DNA from 2 places in the uncultured Spongiibacter sp. genome. Region 1 is predicted to be linked to the other one. Evidence: predicted binding sites of a transcription regulator. Region 1 holds the regulator's gene; the other holds the start of a gene.
What was found. The regulator PhoB, encoded in region 1, activates phosphate uptake and scavenging genes when phosphate is short. The targets are predictions, from matches to a motif close to TGTCATAAANNTGTAACA.
Positions count from the first base shown of each region.

Region 2: a site for PhoB is predicted at 1,924-1,941, ahead of ABNS66_RS11120 (alkaline phosphatase PhoX). Genes of this name have one in related genera too.

Region 1 is NZ_CAXGPO010000019.1:3,558-8,175, forward strand. Features, by position in the region: gene ABNS66_RS09980 (SPFH domain-containing protein) at 1-215, shown strand, start outside; gene purU (formyltetrahydrofolate deformylase) at 245-1,099, shown strand; gene phoB (phosphate regulon transcriptional regulator PhoB) at 1,205-1,912, shown strand; gene phoR (phosphate regulon sensor histidine kinase PhoR) at 1,922-3,217, shown strand; gene ABNS66_RS10000 (phosphate ABC transporter substrate-binding protein PstS family protein) at 3,298-4,266, shown strand; gene ABNS66_RS10005 (ABC transporter permease subunit) at 4,461-4,618, shown strand, end outside.
Region 2 is NZ_CAXGPO010000024.1:14,378-18,995, reverse strand. Features, by position in the region: gene ABNS66_RS11130 (molybdopterin-dependent oxidoreductase) at 1-866, opposite strand, end outside; gene ABNS66_RS11125 (LysR family transcriptional regulator) at 965-1,867, shown strand; gene ABNS66_RS11120 (alkaline phosphatase PhoX) at 2,036-3,499, shown strand; gene ABNS66_RS11115 (Dabb family protein) at 3,574-3,867, opposite strand; gene ABNS66_RS11110 (helix-turn-helix domain-containing protein) at 3,943-4,302, opposite strand; gene ABNS66_RS11105 (NAD(P)H-dependent oxidoreductase) at 4,451-4,618, shown strand, end outside.

The sequences.
Region 1 (4,618 bases):
ACGCCCAGGCGGAAGTGGTGTTGGCTAAGGCCAGCGGTGCAGCGATTGAGTTGGTTTCGGAGGCCGTTAAAGGTGATGAATTGCCCGTGCTGTATCTGCTGGGTGAAAAATACGCTGACTCGCTGCGTCAGTTGTCAGCGTCCGACAATGCCAAGACCGTTGTGCTTCCCGCAGACCTGCCTCAGGCAGTGCGGGCAATACTGAACAAGGGTTAAGATTTTTTTGCAAGGATGTTGTTGTAAAGATGGAACATACCTACCGTTTGATCACCAGTTGTCCAGACCGCGTTGGCATTGTCGCCAAAGTGAGTCAATTTGTCGCCGACCAGGGGGGCTGGCTAACCGAAGCCAATCATCACGCGGATGCTGACAGCAATTGGTTTTTCATGCGCAATGAGATTAAAGCCGATTCACTGAGTATCGGTGCCGAGGCAGTGCGCGAGGCATTTACGCCCTTGGCGCAGGCCTATGACATGGAGTGGGAGCTGGTCGACTCAGCGCGGCGGCGCAAGGTGGTGATTCTGGCAAGCCATGCCTCACACTGTATTGCAGATTTATTGCACCGCTGGCATAGCGACGAGCTGTACTGTGATATTCCCTGTGTGATCTCAAATCACGAGAACTTGCGCAGCATGGTCGAGTGGCATGGAATTCCGTTTGAGTATGTGCCGGTCGACCCTCAAAACAAGGCGCCGGCCCACGCTCGTATTCAGGAGCTAACCGAAAGTTATGCCGCTGATTGTGTCGTGCTGGCGCGCTATATGCAGATTATTCCCCCGGAGTTTTGCCGTGCTTACAGCGGCAGAATGATCAATATTCACCACAGCTTTTTGCCTTCTTTCATTGGCGCGAACCCCTACCAGAAGGCCTATGATCGCGGCGTAAAATTGATCGGTGCCACTAGCCACTACGTCACTGAGCAGCTGGATGAAGGCCCGATTATCGAGCAGGACGTCATTCGGGTGTCGCATCGCCATAGTAAGGATGATCTGGTGCGTTTGGGTAAGGATGTTGAAAAGAGCGTTCTGGCACGCGCGCTTCGCAACCACCTTGAGGACAGGGTGTTAGTGCACGGTAATAAAACTGTCGTTTTCGACTAAGATTGGGGGCAACGGCTGGCGCCTTGATCGAGTCGTTGTCATATAATTGTCATTAAAGGCCGTTTTAATGCAGGCTCAAGCATCCACAGGCTACAAGGGAAGAGCATGAGCACAAAGACCATCCTCATCGTCGATGACGAAGCCGCCATTCGCGAGATGATCCGCGTAGGGCTAGAGCTTGCCGGTTACGACTGCATCGAAGCGAGCAACGCGCAGGAAGCGCACGGAATTATTGTTGATCAGCGCCCGGATCTGGTACTGCTGGACTGGATGATGCCAGTCACCAGTGGTATTGAGCTGCTGCGCCGCTTGCGCCGGGAAGATTTAACCCGGGATATGCTGGTGATCATGCTCACCGCTAAAGACGATGAAGACAACCGTGTTCAGGGCCTGGATGTCGGTGCCGACGACTATATTACGAAGCCGTTTTCTTCCCGAGAGCTAATGGCGCGCATCAAGGCAGTGTTGCGCCGCGGCAGCTCGCCTGAGCAGGAAGAGACCATTGAGGTGGATGGCCTCAAACTCGACCCCGCCAGTCACCGCGTGTTTGCCAATGGTGAGCCTTTGGATATGGGGCCCACCGAGTTTAAATTACTGAAGTTTTTCATGACCCACCAAGAGCGTGCCTATAGCCGTGGTCAACTGCTTGACCAGGTATGGGGCACCAATGTCTATGTTGAAGAGCGCACGGTAGATGTTCATATTCGCCGGCTTCGCAAAGCGCTGCTGACCGGCGAGCGAGACTTCGGGCAGCTGATTCAAACCGTTCGCGGTACTGGCTACCGTTTTTCCGCAACGGGGGTGAGCGCCTAGCGCTGCTCTATGCGGTATTACGGCTGGAAGACGGAGCTTGTTCGCGTAGTGCTGCCATTGGCAGCGGCGGCAGTGTTTGCAACAGCGTTCGACCTTGGAGTGTGGCCCGTTTTTATCGTTGCAGCGGTGATATGCACCTGGCTGCTATGGCAACTTCAACGACTGAGCGACTGGTTATATAGAGGCTTGGGTACCGAGCCGCCAGAGGCAATTGGCATGTGGGGTCAAATTTTCGACACGATTTACGATATGCAGAAGCATGCTTCGGGAGATCGTGATCAGTTACAAGCAATTATTGATTACTTACATTCATCGTTTGCATCGATGTCAGATGCTGTGGTGATGCTGGATCGTCACGGCAACATCGAATGGTGCAACGATGCGGCGATGGATCTACTGGGGCTGCGCAGGGATGAAGATGTCGGCTTGCAGCTGCTGAATTTAGTGCGCAACCCGAATTTTGTTGCCTACTACGAAGCAGAAAAATACGCCATGCCCTTTGAAATGGCGTCGCCGGTAAACAGCGAGATACAGCTCAGTTTAAGCATCAGCTTTTTCGCAGAGGGTAACCGTTTACTGTTTGCTCGCGATGTCACGCGAACCCACCGTCTCGAAAAAATGCGCAAAGATTTTGTCGCGAATGTGTCGCACGAGTTGCGCACGCCACTGACGGTGATCAATGGTTACCTGGAGACGTTTTCTGAGCACGGTGGCGACAACCCGCGCTGGGATCGCGCCATCGATCAAATGCTGCGGCAGTCTCGTCGCATGCATCACCTCATTCAAGATTTAATGCTCTTGTCGCGACTGGAATCCGTCCCTCAAGCCAGCGAGCATGAAGTAATACGCATCCGCCCGCTGATGGAAATGGTGCGCGAAGAAGCCCTGGCGGCCGCCAAGGGCAACCGCCAGATTGACATCGAATGTGACGATGCCATTGCCCTGAAAGGGCAGGCGACGGAAATACGCAGCGCGCTGTCTAACCTGGCGGTAAACGCCGCGCGCTACACCGCCGAGGATGACCGAATTGTGCTGCGTTGGTACCAGGATGACAGCCACGGTGTTTTGGAAGTGCAGGACAGCGGGATTGGTATCGAGCCGCAATACATTCCCCGTCTAACCGAGCGTTTCTACCGGGTTGATCAAAGTCGCTCCCTCGATACCGGCGGTACAGGCTTGGGTTTGGCGATCGTGAAACATGTTTTGTTGCGCCACCGGGCCGAGATGAAAATCTCCAGCCAGCCGGGGCATGGCAGTACGTTCAGTTGTTTATTTCCACGTTCATTAATCACTCGGGTAAACTGATTTCTCATTGTAATAAATCCGTCATCTAGCGCCGCTAAAATGACAGCCGTGTTACCAATTTTATTGATCGGGAGATACCTGTGAAACTGAAGCAATGTCTGATGGCGGCCGCATTTGGCCTTTCCTCTATGTGGGTGGCGGCAGCCACTGAAGTTGATCCGGCGCTGCCTGTGTACGAAAAAGCGGCGGGTGTATCGGGCACTTTTTCCAGCGTTGGCTCAGATACCCTGGCAAACCTGATGACGCTTTGGAGCGAAGACTTCAAACGCGCTTACCCAAACGTTAACGTCCAGATTCAAGCAGCCGGTTCCTCTACTGCGCCCCCGGCGTTGACAGAAGGCACTTCAAACATGGGGCCAATGAGCCGCAAGATGAAGGACAAAGAGATCGAAGCCTTCGAAGCGAAATATGGCTACAAACCCGTTGCGGTTCCGGTGGCTATTGACGCCCTGGCGGTGTTTGTCCACAAGGACAACCCCATTGAGGGGATGACCATCGCCGAAGTCGATGCGGTTTTCTCAAGCACTCGCAAGTGTGGCCACCCGGAAAATATCCAGCGCTGGGGTCAGCTCGGCATGGATGGGTCGTGGTCGGCGCGCGATATTCAAATGTTCGGTCGCAACTCGGTATCGGGCACCTACGGCTACTTTAAAGGCAAGGCACTGTGTAAAGGCGACTTTAAAAATGGTGTAAACGAGCAGCCAGGCTCGGCATCAGTGGTTCAGTCTGTGTCTACCTCTATTAACGGCATCGGTTATTCTGGCATCGGCTACCAGACCTCAAGCGTTCGCGCTATTCCGCTGTCCAAGAATGAGAAGGGCAGTTTTGTTGACGCCACGCCGGAAAATGCGATCAATGGTAGCTACCCGCTGTCACGCTTCCTCTACGTTTACATGAATAAAGCACCCAATAAGCCGTTTACGCCGCTAGAGCGCGAATTCGTTAAGCTGGTGCTGTCAAAGCAGGGTCAGGAAATCGTTGCCAAAGATGGCTACATCCCGCTGCCAGCAAGCGTTGTAGAGAAAATTCGCAAAAAGCTAGAGCTGTAAAAATGCCGACATGATGTCGCTGTAAAATGTGCTGCAAACGTGAGTTTGTGGCACATTTTTTATCTGTAACAAAACTGAAACATTATCGTCATAAAATCCCCGCCAGTTCCTCAAAGAGCCCGAGACTTATGAAGCAATCAGAGGTGCGCGCAACTGCATCGGCCCAACGCAGATGGCGCCAAGTCAAAGATGGCATGACCACAGCAACTATCACCGGCGGTGGTGTTGGGGTATTGCTGTCCATTCTGCTGATCTTTTTCTATCTGCTGTATGAAATTCTGCCGCTGTTTAATTCGGCTGGCATCGAGTCAGAGGAACAGTTCCAATTGCCAGTGGCCGCCGCGCCATTGTA
Region 2 (4,618 bases), on a different contig from region 1:
TTAGCAAATACCCGAGCAGCATTGGTAATTTGCTCAGCGGGAACGTCGGCGCGCGCAGCAGCATGTTCTGGGGTGTAGGGGGCAACGGCATTTTTCAGCTCGGTAAAGCCTTTCACGTTTTCGGTAATAAAGGCGTCGTCGTATAACTGCTCTTTAATGATGACATGCAGCATTGCCGCCAGCACCGCGACATCTTCGCCGGGCGTTGGGCGCAGGTGAATTTGTGCGCGCGCGGCGGTTTCGGTTTTGCGCGGGTCGATCACGATGAGCGTCATACCATCTTTGATCTTGTCGGTGAGGCGTCGCGCGGGGTTTTGACTGGGCACGCCGCCGGCAATCGTCACCATGGGGTTGCCGCCAAGCATCAGCCAAACATCGGAGTCGGCAAAGGCCTGGGGGCCGGCTTTCCAGTGGCCGAGCATGGCGTTGGCGATATCTTTGCCTGGCTGGTCAATGGTGGCGCTGGCAAAAATCATTGGTGACCCGAGCGAAGCCACCAGTGAGCCGAGCAACGTACCGGCGGCGGGGTAGGGGCCGGAGTAAGTGCCGAAGTAAGCGGCCAGTGCGCGAGGCCCGTGTTGGTCGACGATGGCCTGCAATTTTTCGGCAATTTCGTCCATTGCCTGTTCAATTGCGATGGGCTCAAAACGGCCATCGGGCATGCGTTTCAGCGAGTGCAGCAAGCGGTCGGGGTGGCGAATATGCTCCACCGAGGCCTGGCCGCGACTGCAGCAAAACCCGTGATAGGTCGGGCTGGCCTTGTTGCCAGTCACCTTAACAGGCAGGCCATCTTCCATTTCCACAATGACCGGACAGGCGGCGTGGCACATTCGGCAAATTGAGGCATGTTGGCTGCGCGAGGACATCGTCGACTCCCAAAAAGGCTAGAGGTGTGGAGCGTGGCTGGACTATAGAAATGCACATGGTATAAATCAAATTATTAAATTTTATAAAAGATATAAAAATGAACAATATCTTGAAGGCCGACTTGAATGCCCTGAAGGTGCTGGATGTGCTTCTGGATGAGTGCAGTGTTTCTCAGGCGGCAAAGCGGTTGCATGTCACCCAGCCGAGTGTCAGCTACACATTGCAAAAACTGCGCGATTTGTTCGACGACCCCTTGTTTGTGCGCAACCCCCGGGGGTTAACGCCAACCTCCCGTGCTGAATCACTGCGGCCTGCCATCAAACAATTACTCAGCGATGCTCAGCAGTTGATCGCGCCGCCGCTATTTGTCCCCGAGGAAGCTGAATTCACACTGTCGGTTTCCGCGAATGACTACCTGCAAATCGCCCTGTTAGTGCCGCTGGTTCAGCGAATTCGCACCCTCGCGCCAAAGGTAAAAGTTGCCCTGTTCGACCTGGACAGCAAGGCGGCTGCCGAGCGCGTTCGTGACGGCGACCTGGATCTGATGTTGAGTTTTCCGCAGGCCCTGCCGGCGGACTTTTCCAGCGAAGAGCTTTTTACCGACCCTTACATCGCAGCGGCAAGGCAGGGGCACCCGCTGGCAGACCAGCAAGCCTCCGCAGAGTCGTTTTTGGGTTATGACCATGTCATTGTTTCGCCCACGGGGTTTGCTTTTGAGGGAGGCCTATTCCGCGACCTGCATCACTCGCCGTTACTCGACAAAGTGGCGGTTACGCTGCCCAATTTTGCGGTGTTGCCGAGTTTGCTGTCGGGCAGCGATCTCATCGCGATGATCCCGCGCCGGCTGTTATCGGTAATGTCTGGCCCGCTGAGTGAGGTAAAGATTGCGGCGACGATGCCGTCGATCACCGTCGCCGCAGCGTGGCATCCGCGCCTGGACCATGATCTCGCCCACCGCTGGGTGCGTAAGCTGTTGCGTGCAGAGGCGCTGCTGGCCTGAGGGTCAGCCCGGAATGTTATCTCGCTGTCATATAACTATGCTAAAACCTATGGGGTTGTCATCTCGGTGTCACACGGTCGCCATTTTTCAGCGCTGGGCGCTGCGGCCTAGTAATAGAAAATACAAGTAGTAGAAAATAGTAGTTAGAAAACTAGAGGGGAAGGTTGGATGAATCCATTACTTAAAGAAGCGGAGCGCAAGGGCTGGTCGCGGCGACTATTTCTGCGCAACCTGTTGTTCTCGGCAGGCAGTGTTGCCACGGCAAGCTGGTTGACCGCCTGTGGTGGCAGTTCGTCCAGTTCCAGCAGCAATGGTAGTGCGACGTTCTCCAGTAAATTTCGCAACATAGGCCCTCTGCAAGAGCCCAATGACGACGGCATTCGCCTGCCTCTGGGGTTCACCTCCCGTCAGTTGGCGGTATTTGGCGAGCCGCCGGTGCCCAGTGTTGACCCGCTGTTCTTCTGGCATTCAGACCCCGATGGCGGCGGCACATTCAGAACCGACGACGGTGGCTGGATCTATGTTAGTAACTCCGAAGCGCGCGACCTGACAACGATCCGCGACCAGGACCCGACTGGTGAATTCCGACGCAATCTAGACCGCGATACCGCCGCGTTCTTGCCGCCATTTTTCGGCGGCGGGGTCAGTGCCTTGCGTTTTGATGCGGCGGGTAATCTTGTCGATGCCTACCCCTGCCAGCGCGGTACCACCACGAATTGCTCTGGCGGCGCCACCCCCTGGGGAACCTGGATTAACGGCGAGGAAATCTGGGACGGTAAGATGTTTGAGTGCAGCCCGCTTCGCGACGGCGGCGAGGCCGTTGAGCTGCCGTGCTTCGGCCGCAAAGCCCACGAAATGGTGGCGGTTGATGCCGAGCGCCGAGCGATTTACCACACCGAAGATATCGACACCGAAACCGACCGCTTTTACCGCACCGCCTGGACGAGCAGCAGCTGGCCGGTAGCCAATGAACGCCCCGACATGGCTGCCGGAAAACTGCAGGTGCTGTATGTGCCTGCCGGCATTGATGCCGCGCGTGCTGGCCCGACGCCGATTGTATGGAACGATGCCATTGACGACGGCCGCGCTCAGCCTGCTACGGTGGGTGAGGTCGACGCCACGATCTTTGGAGGCAATGAAGGGGTTTGGTACCTCAATGGCTTTATCTTCTTTTCCACGAAGAGTGACGACAATATCTGGGCCATTGATATTGACGGCGAAACCATCGAGAGCATCTACGCCCCTCGCGATGACGTGGCAGGCTCCCCCTTCGACAATGCCGAAGAGCCGCTGACGGGGGTGGACAATATTGCCATGACGCTGGACGGTGAAATGCTGGTGGTGGAAGACGGCGGTTTTATGCGCTGCATGGTGCTGTTGCCGGACCGAACCACCATTCCGCTGTTACAGCTTCCCGGCAACCCTAACCTTACCGAGGTGACCGGCATTGCCATTGCCCCCACTGGGGACCGCTTATACGTATCCGGGCAGCGCAGCCGTCCTTTAGGCTTGTTGCCGCCGGAATTGGAACCCGGTTCGCCCATTCCAACCCGCGTGGCAGGCGTTACCTATGAAATTCAAATGCCGTTCAAAGTGAGAGTGGATCGTCCGCTGGCGAAGGCATTGAGCTAACGACAATTGCTGATGTTCGATAGGCCGCATACAGCGGCCTTTTTTATGATTAAAACTGGTTTATATCGGCCTATTTAGAACTCAATTTGTACCGACTGGAAGGTGTCGAGAATGGGGCTTGCCACCTCTTTCATAAAGCGCTGGTGGCTGGGGTGAGTAACATAGGTTTTTAAGTCAGCCTCGCAGCGAAACTCAGCCACTAACGCGTAGTCGGCATTGCCGCGATACAGTTTTGCATCGGGGCCAAAGTGGTAGGAGACGATCTCTGGAATATCTTCTGGAAGTCGGGCTAGCCCCTGGCTAACGGCGTCTATTTCAGTTTTCGTGGTTTCGGGCTTCCACGTGAGGAGTACGATGTGTTTAATCATTTTAATCCCGTAAACATAGTGGATGTGCGTGCCTGGGCGTCTGTGTTGCTGCCGCAGACCCATTCGCGATGGTAGTTAAGTAATATTGTTGGACTCCGACCATATTCGCAGATCGTCCAAAATTTTCAGCGCACTGCGGCCGAAGTCTGTCAGCGCATAATTGACGGCGATCGGGCGCTCGCTGATCACGGTACGCGTCACCATGTTGCGCGCTTCAAGCTCTTTCAGGCGTTGATCTATCATCTTCTTACTTGCCCCGCCGAGCATTCGTACCAGGTCATTAAACCGTACTGGACCGTCTTTTAGGTGGTAAATAATTGAGCCAGTCCATTTTCCACCAATCACCCTCATGCCGCGCTCAATCGAGCAGGGCTCCAGGCAGGCATCACTGGCGGTTCGGCGGCCTCGTTCGTCAACGTTCACCCGTGCTTTCATTGTGTGCTTTCCCCGTTCTTCGCCCAACTGTACCCGTTGGGCTGATGCAAAGGTAACCAAAAGGTAACTGGTTGTTTTTGGTAACCACTGCCGATATCGTCCTCTCATTGCTTGGCTTAATCAAGTCCTGACCTGACTGGAGGGTTTCATGAGTAATATTCTGATTATCAATGGGCATCAGCCCTATGACTTCGCAAAGGGCGAGTTAAACGCAGCCTTCGTTGCCGCCGCTGCAGCCTACTTTGGCGAGCGCGGCGACGCCGTTCGCCAGACGGTTGTTGCCGATGGCTACAATGTTGACGAGGAGGTAGCTAAC